2 regions of the Dyadobacter chenwenxiniae genome follow, and region 2 is predicted to be linked to the other one. Evidence: riboswitches for the same ligand, from Rfam matches in the RefSeq annotation. Region 2 holds a riboswitch; the other holds the start of a gene.

Region 1 (5,349 bases), 960 kb from region 2:
GCCCCAGTATTTCACAGCTAATGGCTATGATGTGAAAGGCGCCGGAAAGATTTTTCATAATGCGTTCAATGATGACGCGTCGTGGCCGGTCTATTTTGATGTGCCTAAATCACCCGAGCCGCCGAAAGCGCCCGTGAATGGTTTCGCACATTTCGATTGGAGTCCCGTGGACGCGAATGATGAGGATATGGGCGACTTCAAAGTGGTTAATCAAGGCATTGAATATTTTAGCCAAAAACACGATAATCCTTTTTTCCTGGCGATCGGATTGACCCGCCCGCATTTGCCCTGGTATGTGCCCCAGAAATATTATGATCTGTATCCGCTATCGTCCATCAAGCTCCCGAAAGTTGTTGCGAATGACCTCTCAGACGTGCCTGATGCAGGTGTAAAAATCGCCAAACCAAAGGGCGATCATCAGTTTATTGTCAATAACAAACAATGGGAAAAGGCGGTGCAGGGTTACCTGGCCAGTATTACATTTGCCGACACTCAAATCGGGCGGTTGCTGGATGCTTTGGAAAATAGTGAATATGCCAAAAATACGATCATCGTTTTCTTCGGTGATCATGGCTGGCATTTGGGTGAAAAGGAACATTGGCGCAAGTTTGCTTTATGGGAAGAGGCGTCGCGCGTTCCGCTTATCGTGTATGCGCCCGGACTTTCGAAGGTAAATTCGGTGTCGGAAAGGACCGTGAATCTGTTGGATATTTACCCAACTCTGGCAGAATTGTGTAATTTGCCCGCCAGAAAAGAGCTGGAAGGGAACAGCATTGTGCCGCTTTTGAAAAATCCTTCGGCCACCTGGGAGCACCCTTCGGTTACAACTCATGGCTTTGGTAACCATGCTGTTCGCTCTGAAAAGTGGCGTTATATACGTTACAATGATGGTTCTGAGGAATTGTACGACCACGAAAATGATCCTCAGGAATTCAAGAATCTGGCTAAGGTTCAAAAATATTCAGCTGAAAAAATTAAACTGGCAAAATCATTGCCTGCTATCAACAAGAAAGACGCCCCGACAGTAAAAGAGGGCAAAGAATAAATTCCATAACCAATGATAAAACGATACGTATTTTCCGCATTGCTGGTTTGCTCATTTTCCGGGTTTAATGTTCAAAAAAGTTTCGCTTTGGATGAGAAAGAAGGCAATGCAAAGAAGTTGAATGTGCTTTTCATCGCAGTCGACGACCTCAATACGGATCTGGGTTGTTATGGTAACAAATATGTAAAAACACCAAATATCGATCGCCTGGCCAGGCGGGGCGTCAAATTTGACAGGGCTTACACGCAATTTCCGTTGTGCAGCCCAAGCCGCTCATCCCTTTTGACTGGTCAAAGACCGGATGTTACAAAGATTTACGAGTTGCAAACCCACTTCCGCAAGATTTTGCCGGATGTGGTAACGTTGCCGCAGTTGTTTAAAAACAACAATTATTACAGCGCCCGCGTCGGCAAAATCTACCATTACGGAGTTCCCGGCCAGATTGGAACTGACGGACTCGATGACCCTATTTCCTGGGACAATAAAATAAACCCGAAAGGACGCGATAAAACAGAAGAACCGCTGGTCAAGAATCTGACCCCCGACCGCGGCCTGGGAAGCGCATTAGCCTGGCATGCCAGCGAAGGGACGGACGAGGAGCAAACCGATGGCATGGTGGCGAGCGAAGCCATCAAGTTGTTAAAGGAAAAGAAAAATGAGCCGTTTTTTCTGGCCGTTGGATTTTATCGTCCGCACTCGCCTTACGTAGCGCCAAAGAAATATTTCGACCAATATCCGCTGGCCACCATCCCGCTTCCCAAAGAAATCGAAAATGACCAGGATGACATTCCCGAAGCTGCGATTTCCACCAAACCATCCCACTGGGGTTTGTCCGTTGCGGAAAGAAAAGAAGCATTAAGGGCTTATTATGCGACAATAACGTTCATGGACGCGCAGGTGGGACGTGTACTAGACGAGCTCGACCGTTTGAAATTGACGGATAAAACGCTCATTGTTTTGTGGAGCGACCATGGTTATAATGTTGGCCAGCACGGTCAATGGATGAAGCAGAGTCTGTTTGAAAATTCGGCACGTGTTCCGCTCATCGTGTCGGTTCCAGGCGGAACGAAGGGAAAAGCTTCTGGCAGAACCGTCGAACTCCTCGACATTTACCCTACATTAGCAGAGCTCTGCGGATTGACGCCTACACAAAAGCTAGGCGGTAAGAGCCTGACAACATTGCTCAAAAACCCCGATGCAATTTGGGACAAAGCTGCATATACCCAAGTGCGGCGCAACCAAATCTTCGGCCGTAGCGTCCGCACCGAACGCTTCCGCTACACGGAATGGGACGGAGGAAAAGCCGGCGTTGAATTATATGATCACGAGAAAGACCCAAACGAATTTACGAACCTGGCCAAAGAAAGCACCTACATCATCACAGTAAACGAAATGTCGATGCTCTTACAAAAAGGCTATCCCGATACAAAGTAAAAAAGGCCTGTCAGGGCCTTTTTTATGCATAAGTGTATAGTTCGTCTGTTAGATCTTTTTGGAAACCAAGTGTTTAAGCAACCTCATATAACTCAGCTTTGGGCGCTCTGGCATAGGAGTCATAACCCTCGTATGGATATTCTTCAAATTCATTTTCTTTGGCAGATTCAAGCTCTTCAACATTGTTGAAAACGCGTACACGGTCGATAAACGCTCTTTCTTCCGATGTCAGACATTCGAAAAGAATATCGATGATTGCGCCCATTTTGGCGTAAACATGTATGTCTTTTAATGATGGCGCACTTACACCCAGTGTGTAGCAATCATCAACGGCACCGTGATATGCGGGCACAAGACCGATCGCGTCTACAAGCAATCCTGCGTTCCTCTTTTCAACAAAAGCTTCTTTCAACCTTTTCACCAATGTTGCTTTATCCATATCATTACAATGTTTACAGAATCCAAGAAAATTTTGGCCTTCTGTCCTGGACAACCAGATTGATAACGTCTTTGTTCATTCCAATCAGAAACGATAGACCAGGTTATGTTGAAGGAATTAATTTCTTTAATTAAAATGTTCAACTCAGGTTTTAGACCTGCCAGAACGGTCAAATCGGAAAGATCATGGGTCAGAAAAGCTTTCAAACAACTACCAGAAACCTCCTTCCTATCAAAGATATTTACATTGAGATTTTTGCAAATGGCAGCTTTTAAACCTAATTCAACCGCATAACCACCCACGTAATAAGCGCCTTCATAATAGCCATTATTGTATAAAGCTTGCGCTTCTTTAAGCCTGATCAGTGCTAGTGTTTTAAGTTCTGTTAAAGTTGCCAATGCTAGTGTGTCATGAATTGTAACTGCAAGCTAGCAATAACATTCACACTTAGAGCCGCTCAATAAGCCGAAGGTTCCAAGCATTGATTCTTAGGTCGATATCATTGAATCTGCGGTCGCTCAAAACAAATTTTTTCCTTCCGCTTGCATTCTTAAAATCTTTATTCAATCTTTGTCTATCGAATTAGTAGATTTATAAAGAAGGAAGGGAGAGGTTAGGCTCTATGATCTTCTGGCAACCTATGACTTTTTAAGGTGCCCCAACCTAATTCTAATGATAAATCTGAGAATCCAACCACCGGAGTAAACAGAGTAAAATCGAGTTAAGGAAAGCCAAAAGCTTGTCCGGGAATGTCTATGGCGGTTTCGCGTTTGGCCGAATCGGTGTGGACTACTCAGGAAAGTTGCGGCATTTGGAAATTGACAAACTGAATATTGAAATTTAACACTTAGATCAACATGGAAATTTATTGCGACAATGCCGCCACAACTGCACTGGATCCGGAAGTGATTGAAGCTATCCTCCCATTTTTTACCGCAACCTTTGGCAATCCTTCCTCGACCCACTGGGCTGGCAGGAAGGTGAAAGATGCTGTGGATGATGCCCGAAAGACGGTTGCAAAAGTCTTAAATGCATCTGCGGAAGAAATCTATTTTACTTCCGGCGCAACCGAGGCCATCAATCTCGCGATCTCAGGTGCCATTGAGACCTATGACATTAACCATGTTGTGACGAGCAAAATTGAACATAAAGCCGTTTTGCAAACGATTCTCCAGCGCGAAAAAGCGGGCGACATCGAAACCAGCTTTGTGAAGCTGGACGAGCGCGGCAATGTTGACCTGTATCATCTCGAAAACCTTTTAAGAGCCAATCCCCAGACATTGATTTGTCTGATGCACGGCAATAATGAAATTGGAAATCTGACAGATATCCATGCGATCAATAAACTTGCTCAACGTTATGATTCTATTTTTTTCACGGACACCACCCAGACAATCGGAAAGCAATGGTTCGATCTGAGCCAGACGACTATCGATTTTCTGGTGGGTTCCGCGCACAAGTTTCACGGACCAAAAGGGGCTGGTTTTATTTATATCAATAAAAAACACCGCATCAAGGCGCAGATCTTTGGCGGCGGCCAGGAAAAAGGGCAGCGGGGCGGAACAGAAAATGTTACGGGCATTGTAGGACTGGCGAAGGCGCTTGAAGTGGCTTACCGCGACCTTGAAGCTAACCACAACAAAATTTGTAAGTTGAAACAATATATGGTTTCAAAGCTGGCGATCAGCGGCGTGCACGGCATTTGTTACAATGGGGAAAGCCATTCGCTTGAAAACAGCCTGGTAAACATTCTCAATGTTTCCTTCCCTTGTCTGGCTGCGGGAAGTTTGGTTAAAAGCCTTGATAATCTGGGAATTGCCGTTTCTGGCGGCAGTGCTTGTTCCAGCCAGGGCAGCTCGCATGTCATCACCGCGCTTCCTTGTCAAAAGGATAAAGAAAATATCCGTTTTTCATTTAGCAAGGTCAACACATTTGACGAGATCGACCATATCGTCCGAGCCATTGTGGGCATTTATCATACTGATCCTGTTGCGCACAACAGCTATTCACGTTTTCATTACGAATTAGCAAATTAAGCCTGAAAAGCTTTCTGCGAGAATCATCAAACATCCATTAGCCAGAAACAATTAATATGAGCAAGATCTTTTTCCTGAAAATCATTTACAGAAATGCTGTAAACCTTCACAAAATCACCTCCATAGTAGAATCAGTCAAAGGTGCGAGGATTAAACACCTCAATTTCATCAGTAAAGGAAGAGAGTTCGTAGGCGTAATCGCGTTTGAAGCCTCTCAACTCATAGACTTCGAACGGATCTTTGCCCTGATCAGAACAAACAGGGATATTTCCGATGTGGAGCAGATCACAGATGCAAGCTTTTGTTAATAAAGTATAGGATGCAGTTACATCCCTCCGGGATTTCCATTTTCTCTTATTTATCTTTGCTACCAATATTTCGTGCCTCCGGCACTA
Region 2 (5,349 bases):
GTGTGAATGCTTGCAAAATCGTTTTCATCCGCAAACCACCGGCTGCTGAAATCCCATCCCGATTCGGCAGCTGCCCTGATGTGCCTGAAGACGGCATCAGGCTCCGTTTGAAATCGCTCCGCTGCTTCAACACTTAATTCAACATCTTCCCGGTAAGATTCGGGACGAGGTGTGGCCTTATCATCCCAATATCGGTTCAGCAGCACGCCGTCGGGCAGTTTTACAAGCCGTCTGTGTGCTGTGAACGGTTCATGCGCAGGGCCGTCGCTCTGCATCCAATAATCGTATTCCTTTTGGAGCTGGGGCAAATAGCGTTTCAGGATTTTCTTCCCGGCCATGTCACTGTATAGACGGACCATTAGTGAGAAAAACGGCGGTTGGGACCTTGTCAGATAATAGGTTCGGTTGGCGGTAGGGATGTAGCCAAAGCTGTCGATCAGATATGCAAAGTTGTTCACCATGCTTTCGATCAGATCCGTTCTCCCGGATTCTTTCAGGCCGAGCATTGTGAAATAGCTGTCCCAGTAATAGATTTCCCGGAACCGCCCGCCAGGGACAACATAGGGAAATGGCAGCGGGATCAGGGAACCGCCGCGTTCCTGGTTTTCGGGCTGACGGGTCAGAACAGGCCAAAGCCTTTTAATATGCTCCGAAGTGGATAAGCTTTTGTCTGCCTTAAAAGTGGACTTAATGTGCACAGGCATCCGGAAATTTGCACTCACAAATGTTTGCAGGTCGAAATCCGGTTCGCCCTTTTCGTGGTGATATCTTTCAATGATCAGGACGGGATCTTCCAGGGGGATCGCATCGGCGAAGGTTTTGGAATCCTTAAAAATATGACTGTGCTGGATATCACGGAAAAGCGTCCCATACAAGTCATCCGGAGAAACATGTGACTGACCATACGTGAAAGTTGGTGCAATGAATCCGTACAAATTTATTGTGGTTAGAGGACTGTGGTAAATGTAAGTTTGGGCAGCTTCATAGCATTTTCTATGAGTTGAATTTGAATGCCTAAAATGCCTGCCGCAGCGTTATAATCTATTTTTTCGGGATCGTCGGTTGGTTTGTGATAATCATCATGTCCGCCTGTGTGAAAGAAAAGGACCGGGATGTTTTTGGCATAAAAAGATCCATGATCCGAGCCGCCGCTTCCTGCCTTGTCTGTGAAAAACTTGGTTTCATTTTTGACATTCTTGAATATCTCAGGCCATTCTTCACTCGTTCCAAAGCCGCCGATCCCCACGCCGCGGCCAGCATCATAACGACCGATCATATCCATATTGGACATGAAATTGATTTTATCCAATGGCAATGTAGGATTGTTTACAAAATGGCGCGAGCCGAGCAAACCCAGTTCCTCTGCGCCAAATGCAATAAACAGGAAGTTATAAGGCTCTTTTACGTCGTTTTCGGAGAAATATCTGGCAAGTTCCAGCAATCCTGCAACGCCCGAAGCATTATCATCGGCTCCGTTGTGGATCTGTCCTTCGGGTTTTTCAGCCTTTGAACTCCCCTGTTTTCCCAAGCCTAAATGATCAAAATGAGCACCGATTACAATGGTATGCTCAGCCCCGTTATCCAGAAAGCCGATCACATTATTGGTTTCCCGTAAGCTGTCCGGCACCACGACGCGTTTGATTTTCGCTGTAAATGGCTGGTAATAACCGTCTGTTCCTTTTGGTTGAAGTCCGTAATTTCTGAATTGCTTCGCCACGTATTTTGCAGCTTTTTTGTTCTCCTTGCTGCCCGTTCCGCGGCCCTGCATTTTGTCCGACGCAAGCTTGTAAACGTGCCTGGAAATATTATCGGGAGAGGGCAGCTGGGCAAAAGCATTTTGGCAAACAAAACAAAGGAGGACTAAGTATTTTTTCATTGAACAGAGTAGCATTAAAGGGCAAAGATAAACCGCCCTACATCCCCTGCAAAATAGAATTTGCGCTTTTATTTGCATTTTCAGGCATCTGCGCTTAATATTGCAGCATCAAGTCAGTTGCTTCACCTAGTGTGCGATTGATTTATAAAGAAGAGGCGAGAGAATGGGCTCAATGAACCTCTGGCAACCTGCTACCACGATGGAGAAAGGTGCTAATTCCCACCTAAGTTATTAGGAGATATAAACTCAATTCGCGTGAACTTACAGTTAGAAATTTCCGTAAGCCGGATGGCTTTATTCTCGCATCTGCCCTGTGCATTCCACGGAGCAGTCTGTTAAATCTTTGAATTAAAACCTGTGCTCTGGCACTATGCAAGCGGAACAAAAAACATTTAAATATCCTTACGCCTACGCGCTGGAAATGGGTGGTGAACTGCCGGGCTTCGAGCTCTCGTACACCACTTATGGAACGCGAAACGCTGATAACAACAACATTGTCTGGATCTGTCATGCACTAACCGGCAGCTCTAACGCAGCAGAATGGTGGGATGGCCTGGTAGGGGATGACAAGTTTTTTGATCCTGCCAAATATTTCATCGTTTGTGTGAATGTGCTGGGTTCAGCTTATGGCTCAACGGGTCCGCTGAGCATTAATCCGCGTACGCACAAACCGTTTTACAGAACATTCCCGACCATTACAGTCCGCGATGTGGTTGGTGCCATGGATTTGCTGCGGCAGGAAATGGAGATCAGGAAAATCAAGCTTTGTATAGGCGGCTCGCTGGGTGGCCAGCAGGCTTTGGAATGGGCGGTGGAAGTGCCGGACCTTTTTGAGGAATTGATCCTGATTGCTTCCAATGCGCTGCATTCGCCCTGGGGCATTGCTTTCAATGAATCCCAGCGGATGGCGATCGAGGCGGACCCGACGTTTAATGATGGCACGGATGAGGCGGGAAGCATGGGCATGCGCGCTGCGAGGTCCATTGCACTGCTTTCATACAGAAATTACGACACTTATAACTTTACACAGGCGCGTGATAATCCGGATCAGATTGATGACTTCAGGGCATCGTCTTATCAGCAATACCAGGGCGATAAGTTTGTGAAACGGTTTAATGCTTATTCGTACTGGACGCTTTCCAAGATCATGGATTCGCATAATGTGGGCCGTAATCGCGGCGGAATTGTGCATGCATTGGGGTTGGTCAAGGCCAAAACATTGGTGTTGGGCATCAAATCCGACCTGCTTTTCCCATTATCCGAACAGCAATTTGTGGCCCGGCACATTCCGGACGCTGTTTTCCAGGAAATTGATTCCCTATATGGCCACGACGGCTTTTTGATCGAATATAAGCAGTTAACACAAGTAATCAGAGCTTGGCAGGAAACAAATGGCAAGTTGCAAACCGCGAGGATTTAGCATTAGACTTTCCAAGTTTTCAAAACTTGGAAAGTCTGGACTTGTCTCAATCTTACTTCGTGATTTTTAAAAGCAGTTCCGGCTCATTGGTTGTGATGTAATCAATGCCTTTTTCCAGAAACCATTTCATTGATTCTTCATCATTCACTGTCCAGACGTTAGTAGTGAGTTTTTTGTCACGGATAGCGGCAATGTATTCCGGCTTTTTCTTCAATACGCCCTGGTTATAATCAATGCCGTCGAGGCCTGCAGCTTGAATTTCGTCCGGTGTTTTGTCTCCGTTCAGATATTCCACATGTGCTTTTGGAGCCAGTTCTTTTACTTTTTTACAAACGTCAAAGTCAAATGCGATGTAATCCGTAATCTTTTCCACTTTCAATTTCTTCACCATTTCCACACATTTCGTGGCCAATGCCAGCGAACGTTCTTTGCCCATAGAAGAGGTTTTTATTTCAAGGATTAACCGCGTTTTCTTTTGTTTCGCACCCGCTTTCAAGTAAGCTTCCAGAGTTGGCAATGCCGTACCGTCTTCCAATTTGATCTGCGAAAGCTCCTGGGAATTCGTTTTTTCTATGTGCGTTCCTTTAATTGAATGATCATGAAGGACATAAATCACGGAATCGGCCGACATATGCACGTCAAATTCGCTCCCATAGCAGCCCAGCTTGATCGCATGTTCCAATGCGCCGATGGAATTTTCGGTTACGCCCGTATTTTTCCAGGCGCCACGGTGCGCTATGACTTTATTTTTGTTTTGAGACATGCTTTCAAAAGCGGTCAGACTAAGCAAACCAACTGCAATAATGGATAAGAATTTTTTCATTTTTTCGAATTTGGACTTATATAAAAAGAACACATTAACCTGGATTTACCCTGAACCGAAATCCAAAGCAGATTCGAAAATTAAAGCTTGTTTCGCTCAGCGGTGTTAGCTTAATGTTAATTTTCAGGAAGCATTATCTTTCGAAAAGCATCCAGTCAATGTAAAAAAGCAGTTTTTCGTTCTTATCGGGATTTGTGAAAACCAGAAAAATATCGGTCTGTCCGGTGGTGGGTTTGATGTCTGCCCGCAGCTCCTTCCACTCCCTTTTAAGGTCTTTTGATTTCACCCCGGCTATCGCTATCGAACCTAATAATGACCCGTCGACGCTTCCCTGCCGGATTTCCAATATTCCGCCTTCGCCCTCTTCCTGTATCCGAAATTTTATTTTTTTAATGTGGTTCAGATCAATCTTCGTAAAGCTTACAAACTTGCCGTTCCCCGCCGGGACTGAGGTTACGAATCCATTGTTTTTTGTGCCGATAGAGACGCTTACATTGCCTTTTTCAAAATCTTCCAGCTGAACCAATGGGTTTTTCAAAACTACAAAAGCGCTTCCCTTTAATGGTTCAATGCCGTTTGCGCCTTTATCCGTATAATTTGCTGCCAGCACATATGCACCTTCGGTGCCTTGTCCTACGTGTTCTTCGAGGTTAATGTTGCCTTGCGTTGCCAATACGGGTTTTTCGCCGGTTAGGGAGAGAATGTAGCCAGCCAGCTCGCGGGACTGCGCCGTGGTCAGATTAGGATGCGGGGGCATTGGATAGGTTCCCCAATTGCCGCTGCCGCCTTTAATGATTTTGTCGGAAAGCAAATCTGCCGCGCCGTTTTTTGTCGCATAACGTTTTGAAATCTCCTTCAAAGCGGGCCCTATGGACTTGGAATCCATGGTATGGCAGGATTTGCAATCCAGGGAAGCGTAAAATGTCTCGGTTGCCGCATAGCGCAGGTTCCCGTGGCTGGTGCCGGAAAGTGCAGCCGCGAAATCTTTTCCAATAGGCAGATAATCAAAAGCCAGCTTCATATTTTCCTGCTCAGGCGTTTTATCCTCAGCATCTTTCACAATCACTTTGTAATCAAACGGAACATTGTCCCAGTAAAAACTACGATTTGCATTCGTGCTGATCACCACATCCGGCGGAGAATTGCCGACTTTAATTTGCGCAGTCGCCACGCCTGAGCCACCCGCCTGGTCCGACACGGTAAGTGCAACATTGTAAACGCCCGGTTTAT

Evidence for each region. A riboswitch is a leader RNA that binds a small molecule or an ion and turns the genes downstream of it on or off. The one in region 2 is predicted to bind S-adenosylmethionine.
Region 1: another riboswitch for S-adenosylmethionine. It lies ahead of MUK70_RS02865 (cysteine desulfurase family protein); the one in region 2 lies ahead of MUK70_RS29640 (homoserine O-acetyltransferase family protein).

What each region holds. Positions count from the first base shown of each region.
Region 1 covers NZ_CP094997.1:690,800-696,148, forward strand. Annotated here, with positions in the region: gene MUK70_RS02845 (sulfatase) at 1-1,045, shown strand, start outside; gene MUK70_RS02850 (sulfatase) at 1,058-2,479, shown strand; gene MUK70_RS02855 (hypothetical protein) at 2,553-2,918, opposite strand; gene MUK70_RS02860 (HEPN domain-containing protein) at 2,897-3,316, opposite strand; SAM riboswitch class I at 3,507-3,600, shown strand; gene MUK70_RS02865 (cysteine desulfurase family protein) at 3,776-4,954, shown strand; gene MUK70_RS02870 (hypothetical protein) at 5,011-5,262, shown strand.
Region 2 covers NZ_CP094997.1:6,904,350-6,909,698, forward strand. Annotated here, with positions in the region: gene treA (alpha,alpha-trehalase TreA) at 1-935, opposite strand, end outside; gene MUK70_RS29635 (M20/M25/M40 family metallo-hydrolase) at 947-1,876, opposite strand; SAM riboswitch class I at 2,016-2,123, shown strand; gene MUK70_RS29640 (homoserine O-acetyltransferase family protein) at 2,247-3,296, shown strand; gene MUK70_RS29645 (glycerophosphodiester phosphodiesterase) at 3,349-4,119, opposite strand; gene MUK70_RS29650 (PQQ-dependent sugar dehydrogenase) at 4,253-5,349, opposite strand, start outside.